4 regions of the Rossellomorea sp. H136 genome follow, and region 3 is predicted to be linked to each of the others. Evidence: riboswitches for the same ligand, from Rfam matches in the RefSeq annotation. Region 3 holds a riboswitch; each other region holds the start of a gene.

Region 1 (2,203 bases), 1.1 Mb from region 3:
TATGATCACATTACTTCTGCCATAGGGGCTGCCATGATTGGCTGGTTTGGAACAGCCATGCTGTGCTATGTAACACCGAAAGAGCATCTGGGATTACCTAATAAAGATGATGTGAGAGAAGGTGTCATTGCTTATAAGATCGCAGCACATGCAGCAGATTTAGCGAAAGGGCATCCAGGGGCACAAATTAGAGATAATGCCGTTTCTAAGGCTCGGTTTGAATTTAGATGGAATGACCAGTTTAATTTATCCATGGATCCTGAGCGTGCAAGAGAGTTTCATGACGAAACTCTTCCTGCTGAGGGGGCAAAAACGGCCCACTTTTGTTCAATGTGTGGACCAAAGTTTTGTTCAATGAGAATTTCACACGATATCAGGGGCATGAAGGCAACCGATCTTGACGATGTCCAAAAGGATATAGAAAGAGGATTGATAGAAAAATCGAAGGAGTTTGTGGAAAATGGATCAAACATCTATCGATAAACCGAGCTGTCATGTACTCAAATTGAAGAATGATATCGTAACACTCAATCAGAGAATCATTCAACTCGAAAAAGAAGTGAAGAGCATTCAGGAAAACTGCAGGCATGTCTTCTATGAGACTGATGTAACAAGGTCTTGTATCAAATGTCATTATGTAGAAAGTACCTATTATTAGAAAAGTGTAAGTTATTGATTAAATTTCTTTTGACAGCTCATATGTACCGTGCTACGATTATTACAAATTTCGAAACAGTAGATGAATATGTATGTAACTCTTATTGAGAGAGGTGGAGGGACTGGCCCTGTGAAACCCGGCAACCATTCAACCGATGTGTTGAAAAGGTGCTAATTCCTGCAAAGCAAATTGCTTTGGAAAATAAGAGAGGATTCTAATAACATGAAACCCTCTCTATGGTAGTTAGAGAGGGTTTTTCGTTTTTATGAAAGAAAAATTTAATAGAAAAATGCAATAGGTGCTGAGTCATGCTCAGCTAAAAGGGAAGACCGGTGAAAATCCGGCACGGTCCCGCCACTGTGATGGGGAGTGACTTATCATTCAACCACTATTTCTGTTGAAATGGGAAGGGATAAGGAACTGTGAACCTAAGTCAGGAGACCTGCCTGTTGTATGCGCTTATGCTCTACGTGGATATAGAGAGGGGTGAGGAATACGTGTTGAGAATACAAGTTGGTCTCAACTCTAGTTAGTGATACGTATGAATCTCTCTTTCATTTGAAAGGGAGATTTTTTTGTTGATGACAATCAAATCAAGATAAGGAGTGAGGAATGAATGAGTAAGGTGATCAGTTCGAATTTAGGATATCCAAGGATCGGTGAAAAGCGTGAATGGAAAAAGACGCTGGAACAATTTTGGGCAGGGAAGATTGAAAAGGATTCCTTCTTAGAGCAAATGGAGGAAATACGAGTCAACCATTTGAAGAAGCAATTAGATCAGGGGATTGATTTAGTTCCGGTTGGAGATTTCAGCCTATATGATCATGTGCTTGATACAGCCGTCATGTTCGGTTTGGTTCCCAAGAGGTTTCATTATAGTGGGGGTAAGGTCTCTCTTGAAACGTATTTTGAAATGGCTAGAGGCTCAAAGGACGCGGTGGCATTAGAAATGACAAAATGGTTTAACACCAACTATCACTATCTCGTTCCTGAACTTGATGGGATCGTACCCCAGTTAGTGGAAAATCGTCCCCTGCATTTTTATAGAGAGGCAAAAGAAAAAACAGGGATAAAAGGGAAACCGGTTATCTTAGGTCCTTTCACTTTTGTGAAATTGTCTAAAGGGTACGAAACCGGGGATTATAAAACCCATGTTGATCAATTTGTCCCTCTTTATGCTGAAGTATTGCGTGAATTACAGGAAGAAGGTGTTGAGTGGGTACAGATGGATGAACCGATATTGTGCACATCCATCGGGGATGAGGAGATAAATCAATTCAAAGAAGTCTATCAAACACTTAAAGAATCCTGCCCCGGGTTAAAGATCATCCTTCAAACCTATTATGATAGTTTGGAAAGGTACCAGCGGGTGTTGACACTCCCGGTAGATGGCATAGGGATAGATTTTGTGTATGATCGAGGAGAAAATTTGGCTGCGCTGAAGAAATTTGGTTTTCCTAAGGATAAATTCTTGGCTGCCGGCATTCTTGATGGCAGGAATATTTGGAGAAGTAATCTTGCGGATACCCATTCACTTCTTTCGTT
Region 2 (2,203 bases), 1.6 Mb from region 3:
TTTCGAGCAACTCTTCAAATGCTTCCACACTGCCTGCTTCATTAAGCATGTACATAACCGCTTCATTCGCTCCTCCGTGCAGGTTCCCTTTTAAGGAAGCCACCGCACCGGTTAAGGCACCGTATAAATCAGAATGAGTAGACGCGATCACCCTTGCCGTGAAAGTGGAATTCGGCATCTCATGCTCACTATAAAGGACTAAAGAGCGGTCAAATATCTTTTCTTCCAGTAGAGAAGGGACTCGCCCAGTGATCATGTAAAAGAAATTTGCACTGTATGATAGATCTTCGTTTGGACGGATCGGCTCCATTTGTTGAATGATCCGATAGCTATTCGCCACAACGTTGGGCACCATTCCAAGAAGTTGATAAGCCCGCCCTTTATTCACGGGTAATGAACGATCATCGAGTTTGTTGTCATATCCTGCAAGAGCTGAAATTCCTGTTCTAAGCCCATCCATGGGATGTGTATTTCCAGGAAGCTGTTTGAATATTTCAATCAGATCCCCAGGTATTTCATATTCACCTTTCAACACCTTTTCCAGCGCTTCTTTCTCTGCAGAATCAGGTAAACTCTCTTCCAGCAGTAAATGGACAATATCCATGTACTCTTTAGATTGTGATAGTTTAATAAGGTCATAGCCCTGGATGACAATTTCACTTTGTACCGTATCTAAAAACGAGATCTTTGTTTCTGCTGCAACAACACCATCAAGTCCGGGGAAAAATTTTTCTTTAGCTTCCAATCATCTCTTCCTCCTATCTCCAAATAACTCATCATTTATTTTGTTGTAAGCCCTTTCAAGATTGCTCAGACAAACTTCTTTATCTTCTCTTTTTTCTATCCGCATTATGATTTCTTCTGTCAATCGCTGATAATTAGAAGGAAGCATAAGTGGCTTTTCTCCACTGAAGTTGTTCATAATGCACGTTTTGAAGTAATCAGTAAAATACTCAACTGTTCCATACAAAGAAGTTCACCTCGAATCCGTCTTGTTTAAAAATGGACAATAAAAAAACAACTTCTAAAAAGAAGTTGTTAAGATCGAACTGATGCTTAAATAAACATTTTCTGTTCCCCCAAAAAGCCAAAACAAAAAATGTTGATCACTCGTTCGCACTTAACACCCCCTATCCTCGTAGGTATTGATGTGTGCTGAAACAGGCAGGTCTCCTGACTTATGATCATCACTCTCCGAACCTTCCCATCTTCAAATTTCTAAAGACAGTGGCTTTTTCGAATCGCTCCCAATTACAGTTGCGGGACAGCGTCGGACTCTAACCGAACTTCCCTATTAAGTAGAGGATCGTCATATCCCTCTACACCTGCTTCTACACGTATTCAGTTTTCCAATCAAACATATCAAATATTTCTAAAAATTACAAACAATTTTATTGTTTGATATATTTTCCTTTTTAATTCTGAAGCTTTTTTGTATGGGACAAGCAAATCAGCTAAATACTTCCAAGCCACGGGGAAATATTTTTTAAAGTTCATTAATTTTGATACGAAACCTGAGTAAATGGCGGTTTCAACACCGAGGATTAGTAGCTGAATAAGGAAAAGCAAACTTAACAAAATCTTAAATGAAACTGGTTCCAACTTCCTTCCCTTCAATTAATTTATTATTTTCGATTAAAATGTTTGAATATTGAGATAATGGTTAGTATAATATAAAAAAGGTCAAGGAGTTGATTTTTCATGAAGAAGTATTTGCTAAATTCACCACAGTCCGAGGTACCCGGCATAGACTCTCTTTTTGCAGAAATGATTTTGGACAAGGCCCTGCTAACTTTCCGGAAAGAGCAACTCGAACAGAAAATCGACCAATCATTACGTGATCGAAACAAAGAAGAATTCCTGCGGTTCACGGAGGAGTTAAATCAGATCCGTAAAGATCACGAGGAAAAGGATGTAACGGTATAATCGATTGATTGGATATAAATAAGCCACTGGTTTTTATGGATAATGAAAAGGAGAGAATTCTCTTGCTGACTTTGGCAGGAGTTTCTCTCCTTTTTCATTTTCACCTGAAAGAGATGAATGATCCTCTCCTGATGATATGAGATGAGTAATTCATTGAAGACCTGCACATGATAATGGTGAATAATTTAATGGAGGATGAACGGCTATGAACTTTAAAAGCGAATTACAAGAAGCCCAAGATATTATCCATAAAGCACATCTTCATTTAAAGCAAGTT
Region 3 (2,203 bases):
TTACAAAATGGACACATTGGCATTGGTTAATATGAAAAGGTGAAGGTTAAATTTAAATAATCTTCACCTTTTATGTTTTTACTATTTTTCTGAAGAATGATTATCTACCGTATCCGAGTTATTTACATTCTCTTCATCTTCATCCGGATAGGGGTCAAAGAAATTGACGACTTTCCCTGGGCCTTCAAACCCGATAACCTGCTCTTTGTCTTCTGTATTTTTCTCATTTTTCTTCATACAAAAACTCCTTCCTGCCATTAGTTTGGCGAAAGGAGTTTATTTCATCCCACTATTTAGTTCTTCCAATGATTATCTATAAATTCATCGCGACCTGATTTTGCACGGTCTTGTTTATATTCATCTGGATTATTCTTGTAGAATTTTTGATGGTATTCTTCTGCCGGATAGAAAGTGGAGGCAGGAAGAATGTTTGTGACGATTGGCTTTCTGAATCGTCCACTGACTACTATTTCGTTCTTCGTTTTTTCAGCTAATTGTTTTTGGTGTTCATTATGATAGAAAATAGCTGTGCGGTACTGATCCCCGCGGTCATGGAATTGTCCGCCATCATCCGTTGGATCAATCTGAGGCCAGTATAGCTCTAATAATCTTTCATAAGGGAACAAATCAGGATTATATGTGATTTGAACAGCTTCGTAATGTCCACTTTTTCCTGCTTTTATATCTTGATATGTTGGGTTTTCAAGATGTCCCCCTGAATAACCTGACACAACATCAATAATGCCCGGTAATTCATCAAATGGCTTTACCATACACCAAAAACAACCACCAGCAAAGGTAGCGATTTCTTTTTTTTCATTCATTGCTGAACCTCCTGTACCATATGTGCTCCTCTAAAGCAGTAAAGCGATTGCTTGAAACAGATTTTAACACGAAAGAATGGAGGGGACAATCTATTAGCTCGAAAGGTTGCACCGGTAAATGTTTCGAAAAGAAGTATTACTGCTATTTTCAGCAAAGTTTATCAAATTCCATTCACTATCCATAGAATCTTGTGTATAATTCTGTTGAACGGAATAATTACATATGACATGAGATCAGGTGAAGCGGAAGTGACGATACTTCTTCGCTTCATAATAGGGAAGTTGGTGTAATTCCAACGCGGTCCCGCCACTGTAAATGGAAGTGAACTGTATAAAAACCACTGTGCAAATGTGCATGGGAAGGTGCAGCAAGCAATGACCATGAGCCAGGAGACCTGCCTGATTTATCTCGCACCCATACTACGCGGATAGAAAGGTGTAATATGCATGTTTAACGGTTTAAAGCCTTTTATGCATCTTACACAGCATCTCTAGTCCCACTGGAGATGTTTTTTTGTCTGGGAATAAGTTTATTTACAGGAGGAAAACGTATGAAACACACATTCAAAATCATTATTACACTAATATTATCTCTAGGACTCCTTTCAGCTTGCGGTACTGACGGAGAAAGTGTAGAAAAAAATGAAAATAGCGGGGAAGTCAGTCAGGGACAATCTGCTTTTCCTTTGTCAGTAAACGACGCCCTGAATAATAAAGTCACTCTGGATGAGCAACCTAAGCATATTGTTTCATTGATTCCAAGTAACACAGAAATCTTATTCGAGTTAGGGTTGAATAAGGAAATTGTAGGGGTTTCAGATTTTGATAATTACCCAAAGGAAGCGGCGGACAAAGAAAAAATAGGTGGAATGGAATTTAACGTTGAGAAGATCATCAGTCTGAATCCGGATTTGGTTCTTGCTCATGAGTCCACTGCTGTGTCGGCAGAAGAAGGGTTAGAACAGCTTCGCAATGCAGGGGTAAAGATATATATCGTACGTGATGCCAATAGCTTTGAGGAAGTGTACACCACGATGAAAAACATCGGCACATTGGTCGGAAAAAAAGACGAAGCTGAATCCGTCATTTCTGAGATGAAAGCGGATCTAGAATCCATTAAGGAAAAAGTCAGTGGTGTATCTGAAAAGAAAAAAGTGTATGTAGAGGTTTCACCTTCTCCTGACATATATTCGACAGGGAAAAATACTTTTATTGATCAAATGCTTTCACTTGTAAATGCCGAAAATGTGATGAGTGATCAGGAGGGATGGATCCAAGTTAACCAAGAAGCAGTCATCTCTTTCAATCCGGACGTCATCATTACTACCTATGGTTTTTATAGTGAAAATCCTAAAGAACATCAAGTGATGGGCCGAGAA
Region 4 (2,203 bases), 1.4 Mb from region 3:
ACATTTTGTTTAAACCAGAATGGAATCTGATTTAATTTTAAATAAAAGTGCTAGCTACAATACTATCTACGAAAAAGATGACGAAAAGTTTCAATAAAATGGGCGAATTCCCTGATTTTATATAAAAAAAGCCCGAACCTGTAAAAGGTTCAAGCATTCAAGCTATAAGAACAATCCATGTACTGCCCCAAGCCCGGTAAAAATAACAAGATGATCTCCTATTACGACCCTTTGATATGTGGTGTACCAAAGAGCAATCCTTATATTACCCAAATAGACTTCTTGCATTTCCCCAACGATAAAGATCCTGCCACGTTTCTGGAATGCCTTCTATATAGGAACCCATATGATATCGATTGACGGTTGAACACTCTGGAAAATAAGCAATCTTCACTTTTGCTGTTCTAAGGATAAGTCTTCGCTTAGATGTAAATCGATAAACTCTACTACTTTATCGATTTGATTTCTTTGTATTTTGTCTTGTGGCATTTTTCAGACCTCACTACCTTTTTGAAAAGCACAAATCTTACCATAATCATTCTCCTCACTCACTAAGGGTTATGATAAAATAAAAGCGTTCACAATTTAATCATTGCTCATTGGTGAAGATGATTTTCAGTTCATTTTCTTAAAAGGGAAGTTGGTGAAAGTCCAACGCGGTCCCGCCACTGTAAGGCTGAGAATCGTATGAATCCACTGTTTCGAATCGAAATGGGAAGGAATACGAATTCGCTGACGCTGAGCCAGGAGACCTGCCAAAATGGGAAGAACACAGAAAGTTCCTACGGGAGATAGGAGGGTGTTGCGCTAATGAGACGTCACCAGAGGAATCACTGTACTCTGAACGTTCGCCCGGAATAGCCGCATCTTCTTTTTTTAAAAGGAGATGCTTTTTTGTTTCATAATGCAAACAGGGAGATGAGAAAATGGAGCAAGCCTATTCAGTCGAACGTTCACGAACCATACAAACAAAATTGGTATTGCCACCTGACACCAATCATATGCAAACCATCTTTGGAGGGAAGGTCCTATCCTATATTGATGAGATTGCGGCACTATCCGCCATGAAACATTCAAGTTCAGTAGTCGTCACAGCATCGATAGACTCCGTCGACTTCTTATCGTCTGCCACGGTCGGCGATGCATTAAGCCTGGAGGCATACGTCACTTCCACAGGGAGGACATCAATGGAAGTATATGTAAAGGTGTTTTCTACGAATCTCGTAACGAGTGTCAAAACCTTGACGACGGAATCATTCCTAACAATGGTCGCCGTTGATGAAGATGGGAAACCGAAGCCGGTACCAAAAGTCATTCCTCAAACGGAAGAAGAAACGAGACTATTCAAAACGGCTTCCTTACGAAAAGAGCATAGAAAGAATCGCGCGCTTATTTTATAAACAATCTTGATTCACTGACTAAATAATATAACAATAACACTCAGAGTCTTCTAAGCTCTGAGTGTTTAAAAAGGCATTTATCATCTCACTTTCAAATGAGAATTGGGACACATTTGGAAAGGTAAATCATATTGTGAAACTTCTTCCCTTTTTGTCCGTATGAATAGTATCAGTAAAAAAAGGAAGAGGGATAAAGTTGAATAGGAATTTTGTCTTATTGGACTTGTTGATTTATGTAGCACTACCTCTTTTCGTATAGTTACTCAGATTCTATCGGATTTGGATGTTATTGCCTTCAGACCTCCGTCTTGTCCCCCATCTATAGAACAAACAAAGATATTTCCCTATAATGATAAATAAACTGTTCACTCGGGGTGTATTATGATTGAAGGTAAATTAATTAAATTTCATCGAGAAGATTCAGGATTGACTCAGGAACAGCTTGCACAGGGTATCTGTTCCACTACACATCTTAGTAAAATCGAAAGAGGCATCACAGAGTATTCAAGTGAAATTACTGATTTACTTGCTAGGAAGCTTGGAATCGATATGAATGTTGAACGTTCCCGCTACCATTCATTACAGGCTAAACTATCAGAATGGAACGATGCGATTATTATGATTCGAACCAATGAAATCCATCAACTTAAAGGGGAAATTGAAAAGGAACCTTTAAGGTTTCTATCTGACTTCATCATCCAATACAACCTTTTCCTGGCAAGATATTATTTATTTTTGAACAAACATGAAAAAGCAAAAGAAATCCTGGGCATGTTCGAAAACAAAAACTATTCTCTATCCCC

Evidence for each region. A riboswitch is a leader RNA that binds a small molecule or an ion and turns the genes downstream of it on or off. The one in region 3 is predicted to bind cobalamin.
Region 1: it holds a riboswitch for cobalamin, as region 3 does, so the genes downstream of both, metE (5-methyltetrahydropteroyltriglutamate--homocysteine S-methyltransferase) here and ACYH0O_RS13960 (ABC transporter substrate-binding protein) in region 3, are expected to answer to the same signal.
Region 2: it holds a riboswitch for cobalamin, as region 3 does, so the genes downstream of both, ACYH0O_RS05670 (hypothetical protein) here and ACYH0O_RS13960 (ABC transporter substrate-binding protein) in region 3, are expected to answer to the same signal.
Region 4: it holds a riboswitch for cobalamin, as region 3 does, so the genes downstream of both, ACYH0O_RS06925 (acyl-CoA thioesterase) here and ACYH0O_RS13960 (ABC transporter substrate-binding protein) in region 3, are expected to answer to the same signal.

Annotation. Positions count from the first base shown of each region.
Region 1 covers NZ_CM166371.1:3,912,260-3,914,462, reverse strand. The annotation lists gene thiC (phosphomethylpyrimidine synthase ThiC) at 1-483, shown strand, start outside; gene ACYH0O_RS19925 (hypothetical protein) at 461-658, shown strand; SAM riboswitch class I at 756-866, shown strand; cobalamin riboswitch at 938-1,122, shown strand; gene metE (5-methyltetrahydropteroyltriglutamate--homocysteine S-methyltransferase) at 1,275-2,203, shown strand, end outside.
Region 2 covers NZ_CM166371.1:1,125,965-1,128,167, reverse strand. The annotation lists gene mmgD (citrate synthase) at 1-745, opposite strand, end outside; gene ACYH0O_RS05670 (hypothetical protein) at 746-970, opposite strand; cobalamin riboswitch at 1,147-1,344, opposite strand; gene ACYH0O_RS05665 (IDEAL domain-containing protein) at 1,702-1,926, shown strand; gene ACYH0O_RS05660 (hypothetical protein) at 2,132-2,203, shown strand, end outside.
Region 3 covers NZ_CM166371.1:2,766,675-2,768,877, reverse strand. The annotation lists gene ACYH0O_RS13970 (hypothetical protein) at 82-237, opposite strand; gene msrA (peptide-methionine (S)-S-oxide reductase MsrA) at 294-824, opposite strand; cobalamin riboswitch at 1,043-1,241, shown strand; gene ACYH0O_RS13960 (ABC transporter substrate-binding protein) at 1,376-2,203, shown strand, end outside.
Region 4 covers NZ_CM166371.1:1,382,257-1,384,459, reverse strand. The annotation lists cobalamin riboswitch at 584-774, shown strand; gene ACYH0O_RS06925 (acyl-CoA thioesterase) at 927-1,400, shown strand; gene ACYH0O_RS06920 (helix-turn-helix domain-containing protein) at 1,782-2,203, shown strand, end outside.